DNA from 2 places in the Dactylosporangium sp. CA-139114 genome. Region 2 is predicted to be linked to the other one. Evidence: riboswitches for the same ligand, from Rfam matches in the RefSeq annotation. Region 2 holds a riboswitch; the other holds the start of a gene.

Region 1 (10,782 bases), 440 kb from region 2:
AACGCGAGCGCCGCGGCGGCGACGCTGGAGGGGGAGCACCTGGACGAGATCCCGGACGCCCCGCGCGACTGGGGCCGCGGCGGCCCCGCCGTCCGGCTCGGCTTCAAGTCCGTGCGCACGCTGGGCGACGCGGTGGCCGAGCGCATCGCGGCGGTCCGGGCGGAGGGCGGCCCCTACACCTCGCTGACCGACGTCGCGCGGCGGGCCGGCCTGTCGGCGGTACACCTGGAGGCACTGGCGACCGCGGACGCCTTCGCGAGCCTCGGGCTCACCCGGCGCGAGGCGCTGTGGGCGGCCGGCGCCGCGGCCCGCGAGACGGCGAACCGGCTGCCCGGCACGGTCGGCGGCCAGCACGCCCCGATGCTGCCCGGGATGGACGCGGTCGAGCGGATGGTCGCCGACGTGTGGGCGACCGGCCTGGCCCCGGACGCGCACCCGGCCCAGTTCGCCCGCCCCTACCTCGACACCATCGGCGCCGTCCCGGTCGAGGCCCTGCACGGGGTCTCGGCCGGGCGCCGGGTGTCGGTCGGCGGGATCGTCACCCACCGCCAGCGCCCGGCCACGGCGGGCGGGGTCACGTTCATCAACCTCGAGGACGAGACCGGGATGCTGAACGTGACCTGCACGCCGGGGCTTTGGCAGCGGTACCGCAAGGTCGCGCGAACGGCGAACGCGATGGTGATCCGCGGGGTGCTCGAGAAGGCCGAGGGCGTGCTCAACCTGCGGGCCGATCACCTGGCGGTGCTGAGCCTGCCGATCCGCTCCTCGAGCCGCGACTTCCGCTGAGTCCCGCGGGGCCGCTCACCCGGTCGCGAGCCGGTCCCAGTCGGCCGCGAACCGCATCGGGTCGGACGGGTCCGCCTTGATCGGGATCACGCCGCCGGGCTGCATCACCGAGACGCGATCGAGCGGCACCGCGAACACGGCCGGCCCGGCGACCGGGGCCCGGCCCTCGACGGTGATGTGCAGCTGGGTGGAGTACACCGGCCGCCCCTGCTCGTCCAGGCTGCCCGCGAACTCGGCGGCGAGCACCCGGATGGTGCCGGGCAGCCCCGTGGCGAGGATCTTCTCCTTCGCGAACGCGGACGCGGCCGGGGGCGCCGCGGGCGGGGCGGCGGCCTGGGCGGGGGCGAAGGACCACTCGATCACGACCCGGGCCGGGTCCAGCGGGTCGACGAGGACCGTGAGCGGGCGGCCGGTGCCGAGCATGCCGGTCGCGACGAGCGGCACGTACTCCTTGACCGTCGTGTCGTAGGTCCCGTGCCCGGGCGCGGTGATGCGCAGCTGGAGGGCGACCTGCGGCTGCTCGTTCAGGTAGACCCCGGTCTGGCGGGCGCCGAGCACCTGCGCGGTGCCGCGCACCCCGCGCTCGCGCACCTCCTGGGCCTCCCGGAACCGCCGGTGCAAACGCGTGCCGACCAGGATCAGGATCACGGCGGTGCCCGCGAGCCCGCCGCCGACCAGCATGAAGGTGGTCCGCACCTCGGGCACGAAGTTCCCGACCGAGAAGAAGACGGCGCCGAGCACGAACTCGAACGCCCCCACCAGGTACATGATGATGGCCGGCCCGCGGGAAGTGGTCATGCCGCGAATCGTGGGGCAGTCAGCCCTTCGCCGCTGTCGTCTCCGCGACGGGTTCGTGTCGCTTCGTGCGCCACAGCCAGAAGAGTCCGATGAACGGCAGGACCAGGGGGACGTACCCGTACCCCTGCCCGTAGTCCGACCAGACCGTCGCGTCCGGGAACGCCTTGCCGTCCACGAGGCTCGCGGTGCCCACGGCGAGCACCCCGAGCAGCTCGAACCCGACCGCGAACCAGGCGACCCGGCGCGAGGTGGCGCTGGAGCGGGCCAGGGCGACGGTGGCCACGATGTAGACGAGCGCGGCGAGCGCGGACAGCGAGTAGGCCAGCGGGGCCTCGGAGAACTTGGTGCCGATCTGCACGCCGGCCCGGGCGCTCGCCGACAGCGCGAAGACGCCGTAGACGAACACGAGCACGCGCCCGAAGCCGCGGTTCAGGGGCTTGCCGGCCGGACCGGTGGAGGTGGGTGTGTCAGCCATTCCAGATCTGTCCGAGTCGCAGGATGAGCACGGGCACGATGACCGCCGCCGCGCCGATGAGCAGGGATCCCCAGCGGGTCGGCTCCATGCGGGCCAGCACGATGCCGGCCGGGGGGAGCAGAACCGCGGTGAGCAGGTATCCGATGAGCGTGACCAGGTCCCCGCCGCGCGGCTCGCCGCCGCCCGCCAGCCGCACCACGAGCACCACGACCTGCACGAGCACCAGCGCCTCGACCAGCCAGAGGCCCGCGAACAGCGGCCGGGAGGGCTCGCGCTGCCGGAAGAACTCCACGAACGCCCAGACGGCGAGCGCGAGCGACAGCACGTGGGTGGCGACTGCCAGCGGCCCGATCACGGCCGAAGCGTATCCGGCCGCGCCGGATGTCCGGGCCGGAGGTCTCGGCCGGAGGAAGGACAGGCCCGGCTCCGCGAGCGTGGTTCACTTCTGTCGGCTACCCGCCACTGGCACATTTCCGGGATTGTTCCGCGCCACCGTGGCCGTACCGTTCATCGCAGCGAAACACGACGACCAAGGGGAACGACAATGAGCGACTTCGACGCCGGCGACACCGGGCACGACGTGGACTTCGGCCACTACGAGGCCGGTCAGGAGCAGGGCTCGCTGGACCAGATGCACCACGCCGCGGGCTCGGAGGCCGACGCCAGCAGCCAGTTCGGCGTGTACGAGGAGGGCCACCACGACACGGACTCGACGGACTTCTCGCAGGGTCACCACGTCGAGTACGACGCGCCGGCGGCCGTGCACTACGAGTCGGACGACTACACGAACTACTCGCACGACGCGACCTCCGACGACCACGTCTTCGCGGCCGAGAGCAGCGAGAACGCCCACCAGGCCAACTTCAGCGAGCTCGACCAGCTCGAGAACAGCTTCGGCAAGTCGTTCGTCGACGGCACCGAGTTCCACTCGGCGGGTGGCGAGGCCCAGTTCGGCGTCGCGGGCAACTAGTCCCACCCCGCATCACACCCCAGCATCAAGCACCGAGCACAGCGAGTGCCCGGCCGGCTCGCCCCGGCCGGGCACTCGTGCGTCCGGCGGGTCCTCAGGCGTGGCCGAGGACGGGGTGGGGGACGTACGGGGACTCGAGGCGTTCGACCTCCCGCTCGTCCAGCGACAGCTCCGTCGCCGCGATGGCGTCCTCCAGGTGGTGCAGCTTCGTCGCGCCGACGATCGGGGCCGTCACCGCGGGCTTCGACAGCAGCCAGGCCAGGGCCGTCTGGGCCGGGGAGACGCCGCGCTCGGCGGCCAGGGCGGCGTTGGCGTCCACGACGTTGAAGTCGGCCTCGGTGTACAGCTGGTCGCCGTACGGGTCGTTGTTCGCCCGGGTCGTGCGCCGCTCGCCGCCGCGGCCCCGGTTGCCGGCCAGCAGACCGCGGGCCAGGGGGCTCCAGGGGATCACCCCGACGCCCTGGTCCGCGCAGAGCGGGATCATCTCGCGCTCCTCCTCGCGGTACACCAGGTTGCAGTGGTTCTGCATCGACACGAACGGGGTCCAGCCGTGCTCGCGGGCGAGGTACTGGGCCTTGGAGAACTGCCAGGCGTACATGCTGGACGCCCCGATGTAGCGGGCCTTGCCGGCGCGGACGACGTCGTGCAGGGCCTGCATCGTCTCCTCGATCGGGGTGGCCGGGTCCCAGCGGTGGATCTGGTAGAGGTCGACGTAGTCGGTGCCGAGCCGGCGCAGCGAGTCGTCGATGCCCGCCAGGATGTGCTTGCGGGACAGGCCGCCGTCGTTGGGGGCGTCGCTCATCCGGCCATGGACCTTCGTGGCCAGGACGTAGTCGTCGCGGCGCTGGAAGTACTTCGCCAGCAGCCGGCCCGTGATCACCTCGCTGGCGCCGAGGGAGTAGACGTCGGCGGTGTCGAAGAACGTGATCCCGGCCTCGGCGGCGCGGCGCACGAACGGGTCGGCGCCCTCCTCGTCCAGCGCCCACGGGCGCTGGGCCGGGTCGCCGTAGCTCATCATGCCGAGACAGATTTCAGAGACCTGCAGGCCGGTCCGGCCGAGTCGCACTTGCTGCATGTCTGAAAAACTATCGCGGTGCCCACCCTCGGACGACTGCATCTCGTGACCGACACCCGGCCCGGCCGCAACCCGCTCGAGGTCGTCGCCGCGGCCCTGCGCGCGGGCTTCGACACGGTGCAGGTGCGCCCCGAGGACGCCCTGACCGATCGGGAGGCCTTCGAGCTGACCGTGCGCGTGCTGGCCATGTGCCGCGAGCTGGGCCGCACGTGCCTGGTCAACGACCGGCTGCACCTCGCGCTCGCGGCCGGGGCCGACGGCGGGCACGTCGGCGCCGACGACCTGCCGGTGGCCGCCGCCCGGCGCATCCTCGGCCCGCACGCGATCCTCGGCGCGACCGCCCGCGATCCGCACACGGCGCGCCGGGCGGTCGCCGACGGGGCCTCGTACCTCGGCGTCGGGCCCGCGTTCGCGACCACCACGAAGAGCGGCCTGCCCGACGCGATCGGCCCGGCCGGGGTGCGCGCGGTGGCCGAGGCGGTGCCCGTGCCGGTGGTGGCGATCGGCGGGGTGACCGCGGCCCGGGCCGGCGAGCTGTTCGCGGCCGGGGCGCACGCCGTCGCCGTGGTGGGCGCGATCAGCGGCGCGGCGGACCCGTACGCGGCGGCCTTGGAGTTCTCGGCATGAGCATGAGCATCGGCATCGTGGGCGGCGGGATCATCGGGCTCAGCGTCGCCTTCGAGCTCGTCGAGCGGGGGGCCGGCGACATCACGGTGTACGACGCCGACCCGGGGCGGGGCGCCGGGCTGGTCGCGGCCGGGATGCTCGCGCCCACGGCCGAGGCCGTCTTCGGCGAGGAGGATCTGCAGGCGCTGATGCTCGAGTCGATGCGCCGCTGGCCCTCGTTCGCCGCGCGGGTCGAGGCCCGGACCGCACTGCCGATCTCGTACCGCACCGACGGCACCCTCCTCGTCGCGCTCACCGCCGACGACCAGGCCGAGATCGACCGCCTCATCGGCTTCTACCGCCGCGCCGGCACCGCGATCGAGCCGCTCACCGGCCGCGAGCTGCGCGAGCGCGAGCCGCTGCTCGCCCCGCGGGTCCGCGGCGGTGCCCTCGCCCCCGGCGATCACCAGGTCGATCCCCGGCTCCTGCTGCGGGCCCTGCGCACCCTGCCGGTGCGGTTCGAGGCGCGGGACGTCGCCGACCCGTCCACGCTGCGGGACGATGTGATCATCGTCGCGGCCGGTGCCGCCTCGGCCGCGCTGACCGGGCTGCCGGTGCGCCCGGTGAAGGGCCAGCTGCTGCGGCTGCGGGGCGCCGAGCCGCTGCTGCGCCACGTCGTGCGGGGCGTGGCCCGGGGCCGGGACGTGTACCTCGTGCCGCGCCGCGACGGCGAGCTGGTCGTCGGCGCCACCGAGGAGGAGCGCGGGCCCGACACCACGGTCACCGCCGGCGGCGTGCTGGACCTGCTCCAGCCGGCCGCCGACCTCCTGCCCGGGGTCGCCGAGCTCGTCCTGGCCGAGACCCTCGCCGGCCTGCGCCCGGGCACGCCCGACAACGCCCCGGTCATCGACCGGCTCGAATCCGGGGTGATCGTCGCCACCGGCCACCACCGCAACGGGGTGCTGCTGGCCCCGGCGACCGCCGCGGCCGTTGCCGAGCTGGCGCTGCTCGGCGCGACCGGGGTGGACGTGCGGGCCTTCGGGGCCGGGCGCTTTACCTGACGGCTCCGGCGGCGTTATCGTCGGACGCGTACCCCACGGGAGTCCGGTGCGACCGGGCTGAGAGGGGGGCTGTGAGCCCCCGACCGTAGAACCTGATCCGGATCATGCCGGCGCAGGGAGGCAGGAGTGAGTTCCATGCAGCTTGTGGTCAACGCCGTCGCATCGACCGTCGACGAGGGCATCACCGTCGCCGACGTGGTGAAGGCGCTCGCCGGAGAGGACCCGCGCGGGATCGCCGTCGCCCTCAACGGTGACGTGGTGCCCCGGTCGCGCTGGGAGCAGACCCGCCCGGCCGAGGGCGACCAGGTCGAGGTGCTGACGGCGGTGCAGGGTGGCTGACGCCCTCGTGCTGGACGGCGTGGAGCTGCCGTCCCGGCTCATCCTGGGCACCGGCGGGGCGACCAGCCACGCGGCCCTCGAGGCGGCCATCCGGGCCAGCGAGACCGCGCTCGTCACCGTCGCCCTGCGCCGGCTCGACCCGGCCGCGCCCTCGCTGCTCGACGTCGTCGAGCGCTGCGGGGTGCGCGTGCTGCCCAACACGGCCGGCTGCTACACGGCGACCGAGGCGGTCAAGCTCGCCCACCTCGCCCGCGAGGCCTTCGGCACCGCCTGGGTGAAACTCGAGATGATCGGCGACGAGGAGACCCTGCTGCCCGACGGGGTCGAGCTGCTCGACGCGGCCGCGCGGCTCGTCGGGGACGGGTTCACCGTCCTGCCGTACACCAGCGACGACCCCGTCCTCGCCCAGCGCCTCGCCGACGTGGGCTGCGCGGCCGTCATGCCGCTCGGCGCCCCCATCGGCTCCGGCCTGGGCATCCGCAACCCGCACAACATCGCGCTCATCCGGCGGCTCGTCACCGTCCCGGTCATCCTCGACGCCGGGATCGGCACCGCCTCCGACGCGGCCCTCGCGATGGAGCTGGGCTGCGACGGCGTGCTGCTCGCCTCCGCCGTCACCCGGGCCGAGCACCCGGCGCGCATGGCCGAGGCGATGCGCCTCGCGGTGCGGGCCGGGCGGCTGGCCCACCTGGCCGGGCGCATCCCCCGGCGCCTGCACGCGACCGCATCCAGCCCGACCGGAGGTATGCCGTGGTAGAGCCCGGCCTCATCGTCTTCACCGACCGCCGGCAGACCGGGCGCCCGCTCGACGAGGTGATCGCGGGCGCCGTCGACGGCGGGGCCCGGGTGGTGGTCCTGCGCGAGCACGACCTCCCGCCGCGGCGCCGGCTCAAGCTCGCGGCCACCCTGCGCAGCCTCCTCGACCAGGTCGGCGGCCGGCTGCTGCTGGAGGAGGACGGGGCGCTGCGCAAGTGCCACGGGCTCGAGGAGCTGGTCGCGGCCGGGGACGACCCCGTCGACTACGTGACCCTCTCGCCGATCTTCGCCACGCGCAGCAAGCCCGGCTACGGCCCGCCGCTGGGCCTGGCCGCGCTGGGCCGCATGGCGATGGCCGCGCCCGTGCCGGTCTTCGCGCTCGGCGGCGTCGACACCCCCGGCCGCGTCCGCGACTGCCTCGACGAGGGCGCCGCCGGGGTGGCCGTGATGGGTGCCGTCATGCGCGCCGAGGACCCGGCCCGCCTGGTCAAGGAGCTGCTGGCCGCATGAACCCGCCCGTGGCGCTCACCATCGCCGGCTCCGACTCCGGGGGCGGCGCCGGAATCCAGGCCGACCTCAAGACCTTCGCCGCGCACGACGTCTTCGGCACCAGCGTCATCACCGCGCTCACCGCGCAGAACACGGCGGGCGTGCGGGCCATCTCCGCCGTCGACCCGGGGTTCGTCGAGGCCCAGCTCGAGGCCGTCCTCGACGACCTGCCCGTCGCCGGGGTGAAGACCGGCATGCTGGCCTCCCCGGACACCGTCGCGCTCGTGGCCCGGCTCGCCCCGCGGCTGCCGAACCTGGTGGTCGACCCGGTGCTCGTGGCCTCCTCCGGCGACCGGCTCTTCACCGCCGACGCCGAGCGCGCGTACCTCGACCTGCTCTTCCCGCACGCCGCCGTGGTCACGCCGAACCTGCGCGAGGCCTCCGTGCTGCTCGGCCGCGAGGTGCTCGACGCCGACGACGCCGCGAAGGCCGCCGGGGACCTGGCCGCCTTCGGGCCCCGGTGCGTCGTGGTCAAGGGCGGCCACCTGCGGGGGAGTGCCGAGGCCGTCGACGCGGTCTGGTACGACGGCCAGACCTCGCTGCTGAGCGCCCCCTGGATCGACACGACCAACAACCACGGCACCGGCTGCACCTTCGCCGCCGCGACCGCCGCCCGGCTCGCGGCCGGCGACGAGCTGCCGGTCGCCCTCGCGCGCGCCAAGTCCTACGTCCACTCGGCCCTCACCCGCTCGGCGTCCTGGACCCTGGGCGCCGGCCACGGCCCGCTGGCCTGGGGCCCCTTCTAGGCACCACCGCTCTGCAGGCGTCGACGTCGCCGCTTCCTCAGGTCATCCATGCCCTTTTATGGGAGGTTTGTCATGAAACGTAAGGTTTTCGTCGAGGGAGTGCCCTTCGCCGAGGTGCAGCTCTCCGGCGACAACCCGCCCGTCCGGCTGTACGACACGTCCGGACCGGTCAGCGACCCGCCGCTGCGCGCCGCGTGGATCGCCGAGCGCGGCCCGGTCGAGCGCACGCAGCTGCACTACGCGCGCCAGGGCGTGATCACCCGCGAGATGCGGTTCGCGGCGATCCGGGAGGGCGTCGAGCCGGAGCTGGTGCGCTCCGAGATCGCCGCCGGCCGGGCCATCCTGCCCAACAACGTCAACCACCCCGAGAGCGAGCCGATGGTCATCGGCTCCCGGTTCCTCGTGAAGGTCAACGCCAACATCGGCACCAGCGCCGTCTCCTCCGGCGTCGAGGAGGAGGTCGCCAAGCTGGCCTGGGCCACCCGCTGGGGCGCGGACACCGTCATGGACCTGTCCACGGGCCGGCACATCCACGCCACCCGCGAGGCGATCGTGCGCAACTCCCCGGTGCCCATCGGTACCGTGCCCATCTACCAGGCCCTCGAGAAGGTCGGCGGCGATCCCACCCGGCTGACCTGGGAGGCGTACCGCGACACCGTCATCGAGCAGGCCGAGCAGGGCGTCGACTACATGACCGTGCACGCCGGGGTGCTGCTGCGCTACGTGCCCATGACCGTCCGGCGGGTCACCGGCATCGTGTCCCGCGGCGGCTCGATCATGGCCGCCTGGTGCCTGGCCCATCACGAGGAGAACTTCCTCTACACGCACTTCGCGGAGCTGTGCGAGATCCTGGCGCGGTACGACGTCGCGTTCTCCCTCGGCGACGGCCTGCGCCCCGGCTCGATCGCCGACGCCAACGACGAGGCCCAGCTCGCCGAGCTCAAGACCCTGGGCGAGCTGACGAAGATCGCGTGGGCGCACGACGTGCAGGTCATGATCGAGGGCCCCGGCCACGTGCCCATGCACAAGATCAAGGAGAACGTGGACCTGCAGATGGAGTGGTGCCACGAGGCGCCCTTCTACACGCTCGGCCCGCTGACGACCGACATCGCGCCCGCCTACGACCACATCACCTCGGCCATCGGCGCGGCGATGATCGCGATGTACGGCACCGCCATGCTCTGCTACGTCACCCCCAAGGAGCACCTGGGCCTGCCCGACCGCGACGACGTCAAGGCCGGGGTCATCGCCTACAAGATCGCCGCGCACGCCGCCGACCTCGCCAAGGGCCACCCGGGCGCCCAGGCGTGGGACGACGCGCTGTCCAAGGCCCGCTTCGAGTTCCGCTGGGAGGACCAGTTCAACCTGGCGCTGGACCCGGACACGGCCCGCGCGTACCACGACGAGACCCTCCCGGCCGAGCCCGCCAAGACCGCGCACTTCTGCTCCATGTGCGGGCCCAAGTTCTGCTCCATGAAGATCAGCCAGGATCTGCGCGAGTACGCCGAGCTGGGCATGCGGCAGAAGTCCGACGAGTTCGCCGAGGCGGGCGGTCAGGTGTACCTGCCGCTGCTCCACTAAGGTCGTCTGGGTGGAGTCTTCTGCGCCCCGCACCGCCGTGGTCTGGCGCGTGCTGCGTGACGAGCTGGCCCGGGCCGCCCGGCCGCTGAACGCCCTCGACGTCGGCGGCGGCACCGGTGGCTTCGCCGTCCCGCTCGCGCAGGCCGGTCACACCGTCACCGTCGTCGACGCCAGCCCCGACGCGCTCGCCGCGCTCACCCGGCGCGCGGCCGAGGCCGGGGTGGGGGAGCGGGTCACCGCCGTGCAGGGCGACGGCGACGGCCTGGCCGACCTGGTCCGGCCGCAGAGCGTGGACCTGGTGCTCTGCCACAGCCTGCTCGAGGTCGTGGACGACCCGCACAAGGTCGTCGCCGCGCTCGCCGGGACCCTGCGCCCCGGCGGCGCGGCCAGCGTCGTGGTCGCCAACCGGGCCGCCGCGGTGCTGGCCCGCGCGATCGGCGGCCACCTCGCCGCTGCCTCGCTGCTCGTGGCCAGCCCCGACGGCCGGGGCGACGCCCGCGACCGGCTCCGCCGCCGCTACGACGCCCAGAGCGCCACCGCGCTGCTGGACGAGTGCGGCCTGGCCGTCGAGCAGGTGCACGGGGTGCGCGTCGTCGCCGACCTGGTGCCCGGCACCGTCGCGGAGAGCGAGCCCGAGGCGCTCGCCGCGTTCGAGCTGGCGCTGGCCGGGACGCCGCCGTACCGCGACATCGCGACCCAGCTCCACCTGCTCGCCCGCCGCACATGACCCCGGGCCCGCTCGACCCCATCGAGCCGCGCTACGGCCACGACAGCCTGGCCGACGTCATGCCAACGGCCCTGCACGCGCTCGGCGTCCCGGGGGAGCCGGACGCGCTGGGCCTCGCCGGGGCGCTGGACGGGGTGCGGCGGATCGCGGTCGTCCTCCTCGACGGCCTGGGCTGGCACCAGCTGCCCCTGGCCGCGCCCGACGCGCCGACGATGACCGACATCGCCGCGGGCCGCCTCGGCCTCGGCCGCCCCATCACGTCCGGCTTCCCGTCGACGACCCCGGTCAGCCTGGTCACCCTCGGCACCGGCAC
Region 2 (10,782 bases):
ACGCAGCCGCTCAAGCGCCTGATCAAGGTCGACCCCGAGGTGGCCGCCCGGTGGCGCCGCGGCGACCCGGAGACGGTGGAGGCCCTGGCCGAGCTCGAGCTGCGCTCCCTCGGCCTGCGCTGAACGCCGGCCCGGGCGCAGGGAAAGGGGCCCCGGCGATCGGACCGGGGCCCCGCGAGTCGAACCGTCAGAAGCGCCGCCGCACGTCCTCGGCCGTGGAGGGGCCCGGCGACCAGTCCGCGGTGCTGGGACCGTCGGTGGTGGCCGGCACGATGCCCTCCTCGAGCGAGAGGTACCGCCCGGCCAGCACCCGCTTGGCCGCCGAGACCTCCACCGAGTCGGCGTTGGTCCACAGCTCGGCGAACAGCGCCTCGGCCCGCAGCGTGGCCTGCCGGCAGAACAGGTCCGCCAGCTCCAGGCCCTCGGGGCGCTCGGCGAGCTCCGTGCGCGCCTTCACGCACGCGGCGGACATCGCGAACAGCTCGGCCCCGATGTCGACCACGCGGCCGAGGAAGCCCTGCTTGTGCTCGAGCTTGCCCTGCCAGCGCGCCATCGCGTAGAAGGTCTCGCGGGCCAGCCGGCGCGAGGCCCGCTCGACGTAGCGCAGGTGCGGGGCCAGGGCGCCGAACTCGGCGAAGCCGCCCGGCAACTGGCCCTTGCCCGCGACCAGGGTCGGCAGCCACCTGGCGTAGAAGCCGCCGGCCTTCCCCGCCGCCTTCGCCTTGCGGCCCAGGCCCGCGTCGGGGTCGATGATGTCGCCCGCGACCGAGAGGTGCGCGTCGACGGCCTCCCGGGCGATGGCCAGGTGCATGATCTCCGTCGAGCCCTCGAAGATCCGGTTGATGCGCAGGTCGCGCAGGATCTGCTCGACCGGGATGGCCCGCTCGCCGCGCGCGGCGAGGGAGTCGGCGGTCTCGTAGCCGCGGCCGCCCCGGATCTGCACGAGCTCGTCGGCGACCTTCCAGGCCAGCTCCGAGGCGTACAGCTTGACCAGCGCGGCCTCGATGCGGATGTCGTTGCGGTTGTCGTCGGCGAGGCGGCAGGAGACCTCGATCATGGCCTCCATCCCGTAGGTGGAGCCGGCGATGAACGCGATCTTCTTGGCGATCGCCTCGTACGTGCCGATCGGCCGGCCCATCTGCACCCGCTCCGCGGCCCACTCGCGGGCCACGCCGAGGCACCACTTGCCGGCCCCGACGCACATCGCCGGCAGCGACAGCCGGCCGGTGTTGAGCGTGCTCAGCGCGATGCGCAGGCCCTGGCCCTCGCCGCCGATGACGTTCTCCTTGGGCACGCGCACGTCGTGGAAGCGGGTGACGCTGTTCTCCAGCCCGCGCAGGCCCATGAACGCGTTGCGCCGCTCGATGGTCACGCCGGGCGCGTCGCCCTCGACCACGAACGCGGTGATCCCGCCCTTGTGCCCCTCGCTCCTGGGCACCAGCGCCATGACCACGAACAGGGTGGCCAGGGTGCCGTTGGTGGCCCACAGCTTGACGCCGTTGAGCAGGTAGTCGCCGTCCTCGGTGGGCACCGCGGCGGTGCGCAGCCCGGCCGGGAACGAACCGACCTCCGGCTCGGTGAGCAGGAACGCGGACACCTCCCCGGCGGCCAGGCGGGGCAGGAAGCGCTGCTTCTGCTCGTCGTTGCCGACCAGCTTGAGCGGCTGCGGCACGCCGATCGACTGGTGCGCCGACAGCAGCGCGCCGATGGACGGGTTGACCGAGCCGACGAGCATGAGCGCGCGGCAGTAGTCGAGATTGGTCAGGCCCAGCCCGCCGTACCGCTCGTCGATCTTCATCCCGAAGGCGCCCAGTTCCCCGAGCGAGCGCAGCACCTCGTCCGGGATGTGGGCGTCGCGCTCGATCTGCTGGCCGTCCACCTCCGCGCTCAGGTAGGCGGCGAGCTTGGCGCGGAACTCGGCGCCGCGCGCCTCGGCGGCCGGATCGAGCTCCGGCAGTGGGTCGATGAGATCCAGGCGCAGCCGGCCGAGGAACAGCTCCTTGCCGAAGCTCGGCTTGCGCCATTCGGTCTCGCGGTTCTCCTCGATGACCTTGCGCGCCTCCCGTTCCGCGCGCACCGACGTCGCAACCATGGACACCCCCAGGTAGACGCTCCCGAACATCCAGGTTATTACCCGCGGGTAGCGTCGGCTATGCCAACGATCGCGGCCGCGACGGCGGCGGGCGCCTCGTCGGGGATCCAGTGGCTGACCCCGGCCAGCGGCACGAACCGGTAGTCGGCCGCGACGTGCTCGGCACAGGCGCGCGCCGCCGCCGGGCCGATCGCCACGTCCCCGTCGCTCCACACGTACGTCGTCGGCACCGTCGAGGGCCCCAGCCCGACGAGGTCGCGCGAGCCCATCGCCCGGTACCAGTTCAGCGCCGCCGTCAGCGCCCCCGGCTCGAGCAGCGGCCGCACGTACCCCTCGACGTCCTCCAGCGGCGCGAACAGCCCGCGCAGCCGTCGGGCGGAGTCGGCCAGCAGCACCTCCTCGGCCTTGCCCGGCTGCCGGAAGAGCTTGATGTACGCCGAGCGCTCCCGCTGGTCCGGGTCGTGCGCGTAGGCGTAGGCCGACGCGTGCGGGTGCGGCACCGAAACCGCCGTGAGCGTGCGCACCCGGTCGGTGTGCCGCAGCGCCACGTGCCAGGCGCAGATCGCTCCCCAGTCGTGCCCCACCAGGTGTACCGCCGGAATCTCCAGCGCGTCGAGGACCGCCACGACGTCCAGCGCGCACTCGGTGATCCGGTAGGCCTCGACCGTCGCCGGACGGGCGCCCGGCGAGGTGCCCCGCTGGTCGAGGGCGTAGGTGCGCAGGCCCGCGGCGTGCAGCAGCGGGGTGACCGCCGCCCACTCGCCGCTGTGCTGCGGGAAGCCGTGCAGCAGCAGCACCGGGTCCCCGCCGGGAGGGCCGCCGTCGAACACGTCGAACGTGAGCGATCGCGCCGTGATTTTCATGACCAGAGACTACGAGTCGGCGGCGATCACTGTTACCGTCGGGAAACAACTGCACATCCGACAGGGGAGCGCACAGCGCTGAGAGTGCGACGGCCGTCCGACGGCGTCGCAGACCCTCGAACCTGATCTGGGTAATGCCAGCGCAGGGAGCTCGGTCACCTCACGCCAGCCGTCACGTCGGCCCGTCCAAGGGCCGGCGTGACGTCGCGTCTCCTTCTGGTTCGCACGAACTGGGAGGTTCAACCATGCAGACCCGTTGGCGGACCGTCGACATCGTCGTCGCGTCCATCATCGCCGTGGCCTTCGCCGGGGTGTTCTACGCCTGGAACAACCTGTGGAACGCCCTGGAGAGCTTCGCGCTGCCCTGGCGCGCGGTGATCTACGGCGTGTGGCTCGTCCCCGCGGTCCTCGGGCCGCTGGTCATCCGCAAGCCCGGCGCCGGCCTCTACACCGAGCTCGTCGCCGCGATCGTCTCCGCGCTGTTCGGCTCGGCGTGGGGGCTCACGGTCGTGGTGTCCGGCCTGGTGCAGGGCATCGGCGGCGAGTTCGGCTTCGCCGCGACCGGCTACCGCGGGTACAAACTCGTCAACGCCCTGGTCGCGGGCGCCCTCTCCGGCGTGGGCGCCGCGCTGTTCGACCTGAGCGTCTACTACGGCGACACGTTCACGGCCGGCCAGAAGTGGACCTACGCGGCGCTCGTCGTGGCCAGCGGCGCGATCGTCGCCGGCGGCGGCAGCTGGGCCCTGCAGCGGGCGCTGTCGCGCACGGGCGTGCTGGACCGCTTCCCGTCCGGCCGGGAGCGGGTTGCCGTCTAAGCGTTGAGCACCGTCGAATTCCGCGGGTTCGGGTGGCGGCACGCCGGGCGCAAGGCCTGGGCGGTCCGCCACCTCGACCTGCGCATCGAGCACGGCGAGCGGGTCCTGCTGCTCGGCGCCTCCGGGGCCGGCAAGTCCACGCTGCTCGCCGCCCTCGCCGGCCTGCTCGCCGAGGACTCCGGCGAGCAGGAGGGCGAGGTCCTGGTCGACGGCCGCGACGCGCGCCGGCAGCGCAACACGACGGGGATCGTGTTCCAGGACCCGCAGACCCAGCTCGTGATGAGCCGGGCCGGCGACGACGTCGCCTTCGGCCTGGAGAACCGCGGCGTGCCCCGGGCCGGGATCTGGCCGCGGGTCGACGCCGCGCTGAGCGCCGTCGGCTTCCCGTACGACCGCTCCCGCAGCACCGCCGCGCTCTCCGGCGGCGAGCAGCAGCGGCTGGCCATCGCCGGCGTGATCGCGCTGCGGCCCGGGCTGCTGCTGCTCGACGAGCCGACCGCGAACCTCGATCCGGAGGGGGCGCAGCTCGTCCGTACCGCCATCGCCAAGGTCATCCAGGACCTCGACGCGACCCTGGTGCTGGTCGAGCACCGGGTCGACGAGGCCCTCCCCCTGGTCGACCGGACGATCGTGATCGGCGACGACCCCGACGCGGTCTGGAGCCCCGGCGCCCCGCTGCCGGTCCGCCCGGCCGCCACCGCCCCGGGCGAGGCGCTGCTCACCGCCGAGCGCCTGGCCCTGCCGCACACCGCCGCGATCGTCGACGAGGAGGTGCGCGCGGGGCAGGCCCTCGCGGTCGAGGGCCCCAACGGCGCCGGCAAGACGACCCTCGCGCTGCTGCTCGGCGGCCTGACGAAGCCGCGGGGCGGGCGGGTGACGGCCTCGGCCGCGCTGGCCGGGCGGGACGCGGGCCGCCCGCCGCACCGCTGGCGGGCGCGGAGCCTGGCCACGCGGATCGGCTCGGTGTTCCAGAACCCCGAGCACCAGTTCGTCACCGACACCGTCCGCGCCGAGCTGGCCCTCGGGGGCGCGTCCGAGGCGACGGTCGATCGCCTGCTGCAGCGGCTGTACCTCGACCGCCTGGCCCTCGCCAACCCCTTCACGCTCTCCGGCGGCGAACAGCGCCGGCTCAGCGTCGCGACCGCGCTCGCCGCCGCGCCCCGGGTGCTGGTCCTGGACGAGCCGACGTTCGGGCAGGACCTGCGCACCTGGCGGGAGCTGGTGACCCTGCTGGCCGACCTGCGCGACGAGGGCCGGGCGCTGGTGCTGGTCACCCACGACCCGCAGCTCGTGGCCGCGATCGGCGACCGGCGGCTGGAGCTGCGCCGATGACCGGGCCTTCGCCGACGACCGGACCTTTGCCGACGACCGCATCCTCGCCGACGACCGGACCCGCGCCGGTGCACGGGACGTGGCTCGGGCGGCGCGACGCGGTGGCCAAGCTGCTCGCCGCGCTGCTGGTGACCGCGGCCGTCGTCACGACCCTGGACCCGGTCGCCTCGCTGACCGTCATCGGCGCGCTGCTGGTGCTGCTGCCGTTCACTGGACTCGGCCTGGGCACGCTGTGGCGGCGGGGCTGGCCGATCCTGGTCTCCGCGGCCGGCATCTTCGGCTTCACGGTGCTGCTGGGAGCCCAGGACTCGCCGGTCGTCGCGCACGTCGCCGGGCTCGACGTGCGCGAGAACGCGGTCGGCTACGCCCTGCGGCTGCTCGCCGTCGGGCTGCCGGGCTTCGTGGTGTTCGCGACCATCGACCCGACCGACCTCGCCGACTCGCTCGTCGCGCACCTGCGGGTCCCGCCCCGGTTCGCGATCGGCGCCCTGGCCGCGCTTCGCCTGGCGCCGCTGCTCGCCGGGGAGTACCGGCTGATCCGGCTCGCGCGGCGCGCCCGCGGTACCAAGGCCGGGCCCTTCTCCACGCTCTTCGGCCTGCTCGTCGCGGCCATCCGGCGCGGCATCCGGCTGGCGACCGCCATGGAGGCCCGCGGATTCGACCGGGGCGAGCCGCGCACGATCGCCCGGGATACCCGATTCGGGTGGATGGATGCCCTGGTAGTGGCCCTCGGCCTGGCCCTCGCGCTAGCGGTGGTCACGCTGAAGTTCGCACGCACATAGGCATATCGCTACCTGTTGTTCGCCCACGGCATCGAGGGTCGGCGGTGAGAACCACCGGATTCCAGCTGAGGAGCGTTCATGGGCCACGGTCACGGCCACCACCATCACCACGAGGACCTGCCGCAGGCAGCCGGCGACGTCCCCGCGGTGCTCGACGCGTCGATCCCGGACAGCGAGCTCTCGCCCGGCGACGTCTCCCGCCGCGGGTTCCTTCGCCGCGCGGGTCTGCTCGGCGCGGCGGCCGCCGCGGGCGGCGCGCTGGCGAACGCCGGCGTCGCGCACGCGCACGGCGACGAGCACAGCCACGACTTCGACGGCTGGGACCGCCACGGCCACAGCCGCCCGTCGAACAACAACCTCACGTGGCTGGCGGGCGACCACCACATCCACACCCAGTTCTCCAGCGACGGCATGTACCGGGTCGACGACCACGTGCGGCACGCCTCCGCGTTCGGCCTGGACTGGATGGTCATCACCGACCACGGCACCGTCCAGCACTCGAAGATCGGCGTCGACAAGGTCAACCCGCTCATCCGCGGGGCCCGCGACGACTACAAGGACATGCTGGTCTTCCAGGGCCTGGAGTGGAACATCCCGGCCGCCGAGCACGGCACGGTCTTCGTGCACCCGGGCGCCAACGAGGTCGCGGTCCTCAAGGAGTTCGAGGGCACCTTCGACGGCTCGGTGCAGGGCTCGGTCAACCCGGCCAACGTCACCGAGGCCCTCGCGATCGCCGGCATCAAGTTCCTCGGCGACCAGGTCGCCAAGCGGCGGGTCCAGGACGCGCTGTTCCTGGCCAACCACCCGGCCCGCAACGGCATCGACTCGCCGCACGAGATCCGCGGCTGGCGCGACGCCAACCCGCAGATCGCGATCGGCTTCGAGGGCGCCCCCGGCCACCAGGCCGCCGGCATCGCCAAGCCGCTCGGCGGCGGCGCGGGCCGCGGCTTCTACGAGAACGCCCCCAACGCGAACTCGTTCGCCGGCTACCCGCCGGAGAGCTACCGCACCTGGGGCGGCTTCGACTGGATGACCTCCACCGTCGGCGGCCTCTGGGACAGCCTCCTGGCCGAGGGCAAGGCGTGGTGGATCACCGCGAACTCGGACTCGCACGTCGTCTACGAGGAGACGGCGAAGCGCCCCGACAACACGGACTTCGCCACCAACGGCTACCACTTCGACCCGGTGTACGGCCAGCCGGCCAACCTCACCCCCGGTGACTTCTGGCCCGGCTACTACAGCCGCACCCACGTCGGCTCGAGCAACTTCAGCTACGCGGCGGTCATGGCCGGCCTGCGCGCCGGTCGCGTGTGGGTCGACCACGGCCACCTGATCGACGGCCTCGACGTGCAGGTGCGCGTCAAGGGCTCGCCGGTCGGCACCACCCTGGGCGGCTCGCTGCAGCTGCGCCGCGGCCAGCGCGCCGAGCTGGTCATCAAGGTCGCGCTGGCCGCCAAGGCGAACTGGGCGAACTTCGTGCCCAAGCTGGCCCGCGTCGACGTCATCCGCGGTGCCGTCAAGGGCGCCGTGTCCGACCGGGACACGTTCAAGGCCCCCGACACCAAGGTCGTCAAGTCCTTCGAGGTGACCCCGGCCAAGGGCACCGTGTCGTTCACCTACGACCTGGGCGTGGCCGACCAGCCGTTCTACGTGCGCGTGCGCGGCACCGACGGCAACCGCACCGCCCCCGGCTACCTGGGCGCGGCGATCGACCCGGCCGGCCCGGCGATCGACGTGCTCGGCGACGCCGACCCGTGGAAGGACCTCTGGTTCTACGCGAACCCGATCTGGGTCCTCCCCCGGTGATGCGGTTCCCCGACGTCCAGGCGGCCGACCATCACATCCTGGCGGCCGGCCGCCCCGCGTTCACGTACTTCTCCGGCGGGGAGGTCCTCGTCGGCGCCGAGGCCGAGCAGCCCCCTGAGGGTGCTCGCCAGGTGGTGTTCGAGGGCCACGAAGGGCTCAAGGGCACCATCGCGGTGTCGGCGATCCTCGACGGCTCGGCGATCGAGAAGGTCGTGATCCTGGGCGGCATGGCGGCGGTGCCGCAGATGCTGGTCGACACGCGCGACTTCGTGCGGCCGGTCTGGCGCGACGGCGCGCTCACGCTGGTCACCCAGTTCGCCCGCAACGGCGTGCTGGTGCCCTTCGAGCCGCCGAACAACCGCCCCTGCTGCGCGGACCACTGAACCGAGGTTTTGCCGGGGCCCGCTGGGATTCCAGCGGGCCCCGGCTAGTCTCGGGGCCGTGCGCAACGCCCTCGGGGACATCGCGAAGGACTGAAGATGCTGCAGCGGTACGACGAACGCAACGCCGAGCTCAAGTACTGGGTCAACGGCACGCTCCGGCACCGGGACGAGCCGGGCGTCTCCCCGTTCGACTCCGTCGTGCAGGGCGGCGACGCGGTGTGGGAGGGGCTGCGGCTGTACGACGGCGGCATCTACGGCCTGCACGAGCACCTGGCGCGGCTGCGGCGCTCGGCGGTCTCGCTCGGCTTCGAGGGCGTCCCCGCCGACGCCGAGATCATCGCGGCCCTGCGCGAGACCCTGGCCGCCAACGACATGCGCGACGGGGTGCACGTCCGGCTCACCCTGACCCGCGGCGTGAAGGTCACCAGCGGCATGGACCCGCGCCTCAACCGCTCCGGCTGCACGCTGATCGTGCTCGCCGAGTTCAAGGCCCCGGTGTACGACACCGGCGGCCTCACCCTCGTCACGAGCAGCGTCCGCCGGCCTTCCCCGGACGTGCTCGACCCGCGCATCCACCACAACAACCTGCTCAACTCGATCCTCGCCAAGCTCGAGGCGAACGTGGCCGGGGCCGACGACGCGATGATGCTCGACGCGCGCGGCTTCGTCGCCGAGACCAACGCCACCCACCTGTTCGCGGTCGCCGGCGGCGAGCTGCTGACCCCGCGCGCGGTCGCCTGCCCGGAGGGCATCACCCGCGACACCGTCCTGCGCATCGCGCCGCTGCCGGTGCGGGAGCGGGACCTGGCCCAGGTGGAGATGTATACCGCCGACGAGGTGTTCTGCACCGGCACCATGGGCGAGATCGCCGGCGTGGTCGCCATCGACGGCCGCCCCGTCGGCGACGGCAAGGTCGGCCCGGTGACGCGGCAGATCGCCGAGCTGTACCGCGCCCACGCCCGCGCCAATGCCGTCGCCCTCTGAGTTCGAGGCGCTCGCCGGTCGTGTCCTGCCTCGAGGCCGGCCTCACCGCGTCCGGTCTGCCCGCAGCGCCGCCGCCGCCAGCTCCTCGTAGAGCGGCCGGGCCCGCGCCACGAGCGGCTCCAGGTGGGCGGGGACCTCGGCGGGCCGCGGGTCGTAGGGCGCGAAGCCGGTGGAGCGTTCGACGGCGGCGTACCAGTACGGCGCCCACACCCCGTCCGTGTCGCGCCGCCCGGCCGGCCAGGCCAGCATCGCCGGGTCCCAGGCCAGGCCGAGCGCCGCGCACAGGGCGCCCAGCGTGCCGGCCGGGTCGCGCAGCACGTCGGCGGCGTCGAGCACCGGCCCGCCGTACGCCCGGAAGATCTCGACCTGCTGCGGGTACCCGAGGTCCTCGAGCGTCGGCTCCCCCCGCACCTTGGCGTAGGACGCGACCACGTGGGCCGGGTCGCGGATCAGGAACGCGTTGCTCACCTCGGCCAGCCAGTCCCGCCCGATCATCGGCAGCAGGTGGTGGGTCATGTGCTTCTGGTAGAACACCGCGGCGTCCACCGGCGCGAGCAGCCCGGCGACCGCGTCCGGCCAGCGCCGGGGCTGGGAGCCCAGGATCTCCTCCCGGCCCGGATGGTCGAGCCCGGTCTCGGCCAGATAGTGCGCGTACAGCGGCTCGTCGACGACCACGGCGTCGGGCCGCGCGCCGAAGCTGCGCATCATCGCCGTGGAGATGTTGCGCGGGCCTGACCACATCGCGACTCGCACCGTCATGGTGCACGAGGGTAACCCACGTGCCGTTCCGCCCGTTTTACACGCGAATAGCACGAAATCCTGGCGCGCGTCGATGCGATCCACTCGGCGTCGCGGCGCTTACTGTCGAGGACGGAGCCTTACCGAGCGCCCGCCCCGCCACCAGGCTTTCTTGGAGACCGACGACGAACCATGCTGCGCGGGAGAAAGGGGCCGGTCGATGGACCTGCTGATCGACGTGCGAGTGGCGCGGCGCGACTCGGGCGCGACGCTGGACCGCACGGTCCGGCTGCGGGCCGACCCGGGTGGCGCGGTGGCCGACCTGATCGCCGCGCTGCTGGGCCTGCTCGACCCGGCCGAGCGGCCGCAGCAGACCACGTGGGCGTGGCTCGCGCGCACCGGCCGCCGCCTCGACCCGAACCGCCCGCTCGGCGACCAGGGGCTGCGCTGCGGTGACATGGTCCTGCTGGCCCCGCCCGAGCAGCGCCCCGAGCGGCCGCAGCGGGCCGAGGAGCACCGCTTCGAGCTGCTGGTCCTGGCCGGCCCGGACGCCGGGATCTGGGTGCCGCTGCCGCCGGGCGAGTTCGTCCTCGGCACCGACCCGGCGAGCGACCTCGTGCTCACCGACCCGACGGCCGGGCGGCGCCACCTGCACCTGGGCATCGGCAGCCACGAGGTGGCGGCCACGGACCTACGCTCGCCGGGCGGCACCCGGCTGGACGGGGAGCCGCTGACCGGGACGGCGACGCTGACCGCCGGGCAGCTGCTGCGGCTCGGGGCCACGCTCGTCACGGTCGAGGAGGTCCCCGCGGAGGCGCCCGCGCCCAAGGGGCCCCCGCCCGCCGTGTGGCTGCCGGTCGTACCGCAGCCGCCGAAGCGTCGTCGTCTGACGCTGCGCCGCCGGGCCGCCGATCCCGCCGCCGAGTTCGAGGCCGCCATGGACCGGGCCGAGGCGGACGCGGCCATCAAGCACCGGGCCGTCGTGCA

Evidence for each region. A riboswitch is a leader RNA that binds a small molecule or an ion and turns the genes downstream of it on or off. The one in region 2 is predicted to bind thiamine pyrophosphate.
Region 1: another riboswitch for thiamine pyrophosphate. It lies ahead of thiS (sulfur carrier protein ThiS); the one in region 2 lies ahead of ACQP2P_RS39765 (ECF transporter S component).

What each region holds. Positions count from the first base shown of each region.
Region 1 covers NZ_CP192080.1:8,431,429-8,442,210, reverse strand. Annotated here, with positions in the region: gene ACQP2P_RS37785 (error-prone DNA polymerase) at 1-786, shown strand, start outside; gene ACQP2P_RS37780 (hypothetical protein) at 802-1,584, opposite strand; gene ACQP2P_RS37775 (hypothetical protein) at 1,604-2,059, opposite strand; gene ACQP2P_RS37770 (hypothetical protein) at 2,052-2,414, opposite strand; gene ACQP2P_RS37765 (hypothetical protein) at 2,604-3,029, shown strand; gene ACQP2P_RS37760 (aldo/keto reductase) at 3,124-4,104, opposite strand; gene thiE (thiamine phosphate synthase) at 4,123-4,731, shown strand; gene thiO (glycine oxidase ThiO) at 4,728-5,771, shown strand; TPP riboswitch at 5,797-5,907, shown strand; gene thiS (sulfur carrier protein ThiS) at 5,907-6,110, shown strand; gene ACQP2P_RS37740 (thiazole synthase) at 6,103-6,867, shown strand; gene ACQP2P_RS37735 (thiamine phosphate synthase) at 6,861-7,376, shown strand; gene thiD (bifunctional hydroxymethylpyrimidine kinase/phosphomethylpyrimidine kinase) at 7,373-8,161, shown strand; gene thiC (phosphomethylpyrimidine synthase ThiC) at 8,234-9,742, shown strand; gene ACQP2P_RS37720 (class I SAM-dependent methyltransferase) at 9,753-10,469, shown strand; gene ACQP2P_RS37715 (alkaline phosphatase family protein) at 10,466-10,782, shown strand, end outside.
Region 2 covers NZ_CP192080.1:8,868,208-8,878,989, forward strand. Annotated here, with positions in the region: gene ACQP2P_RS39750 (hypothetical protein) at 1-123, shown strand, start outside; gene ACQP2P_RS39755 (acyl-CoA dehydrogenase family protein) at 188-2,092, opposite strand; gene ACQP2P_RS39760 (alpha/beta fold hydrolase) at 2,131-2,955, opposite strand; TPP riboswitch at 3,008-3,122, shown strand; gene ACQP2P_RS39765 (ECF transporter S component) at 3,201-3,770, shown strand; gene ACQP2P_RS39770 (ABC transporter ATP-binding protein) at 3,774-5,102, shown strand; gene ACQP2P_RS39775 (energy-coupling factor transporter transmembrane component T family protein) at 5,129-5,884, shown strand; gene ACQP2P_RS39780 (PHP domain-containing protein) at 5,963-7,690, shown strand; gene ACQP2P_RS39785 (hypothetical protein) at 7,687-8,073, shown strand; gene ACQP2P_RS39790 (aminotransferase class IV) at 8,170-9,057, shown strand; gene ACQP2P_RS39795 (HAD family hydrolase) at 9,100-9,816, opposite strand; gene ACQP2P_RS39800 (FtsK/SpoIIIE domain-containing protein) at 10,016-10,782, shown strand, end outside.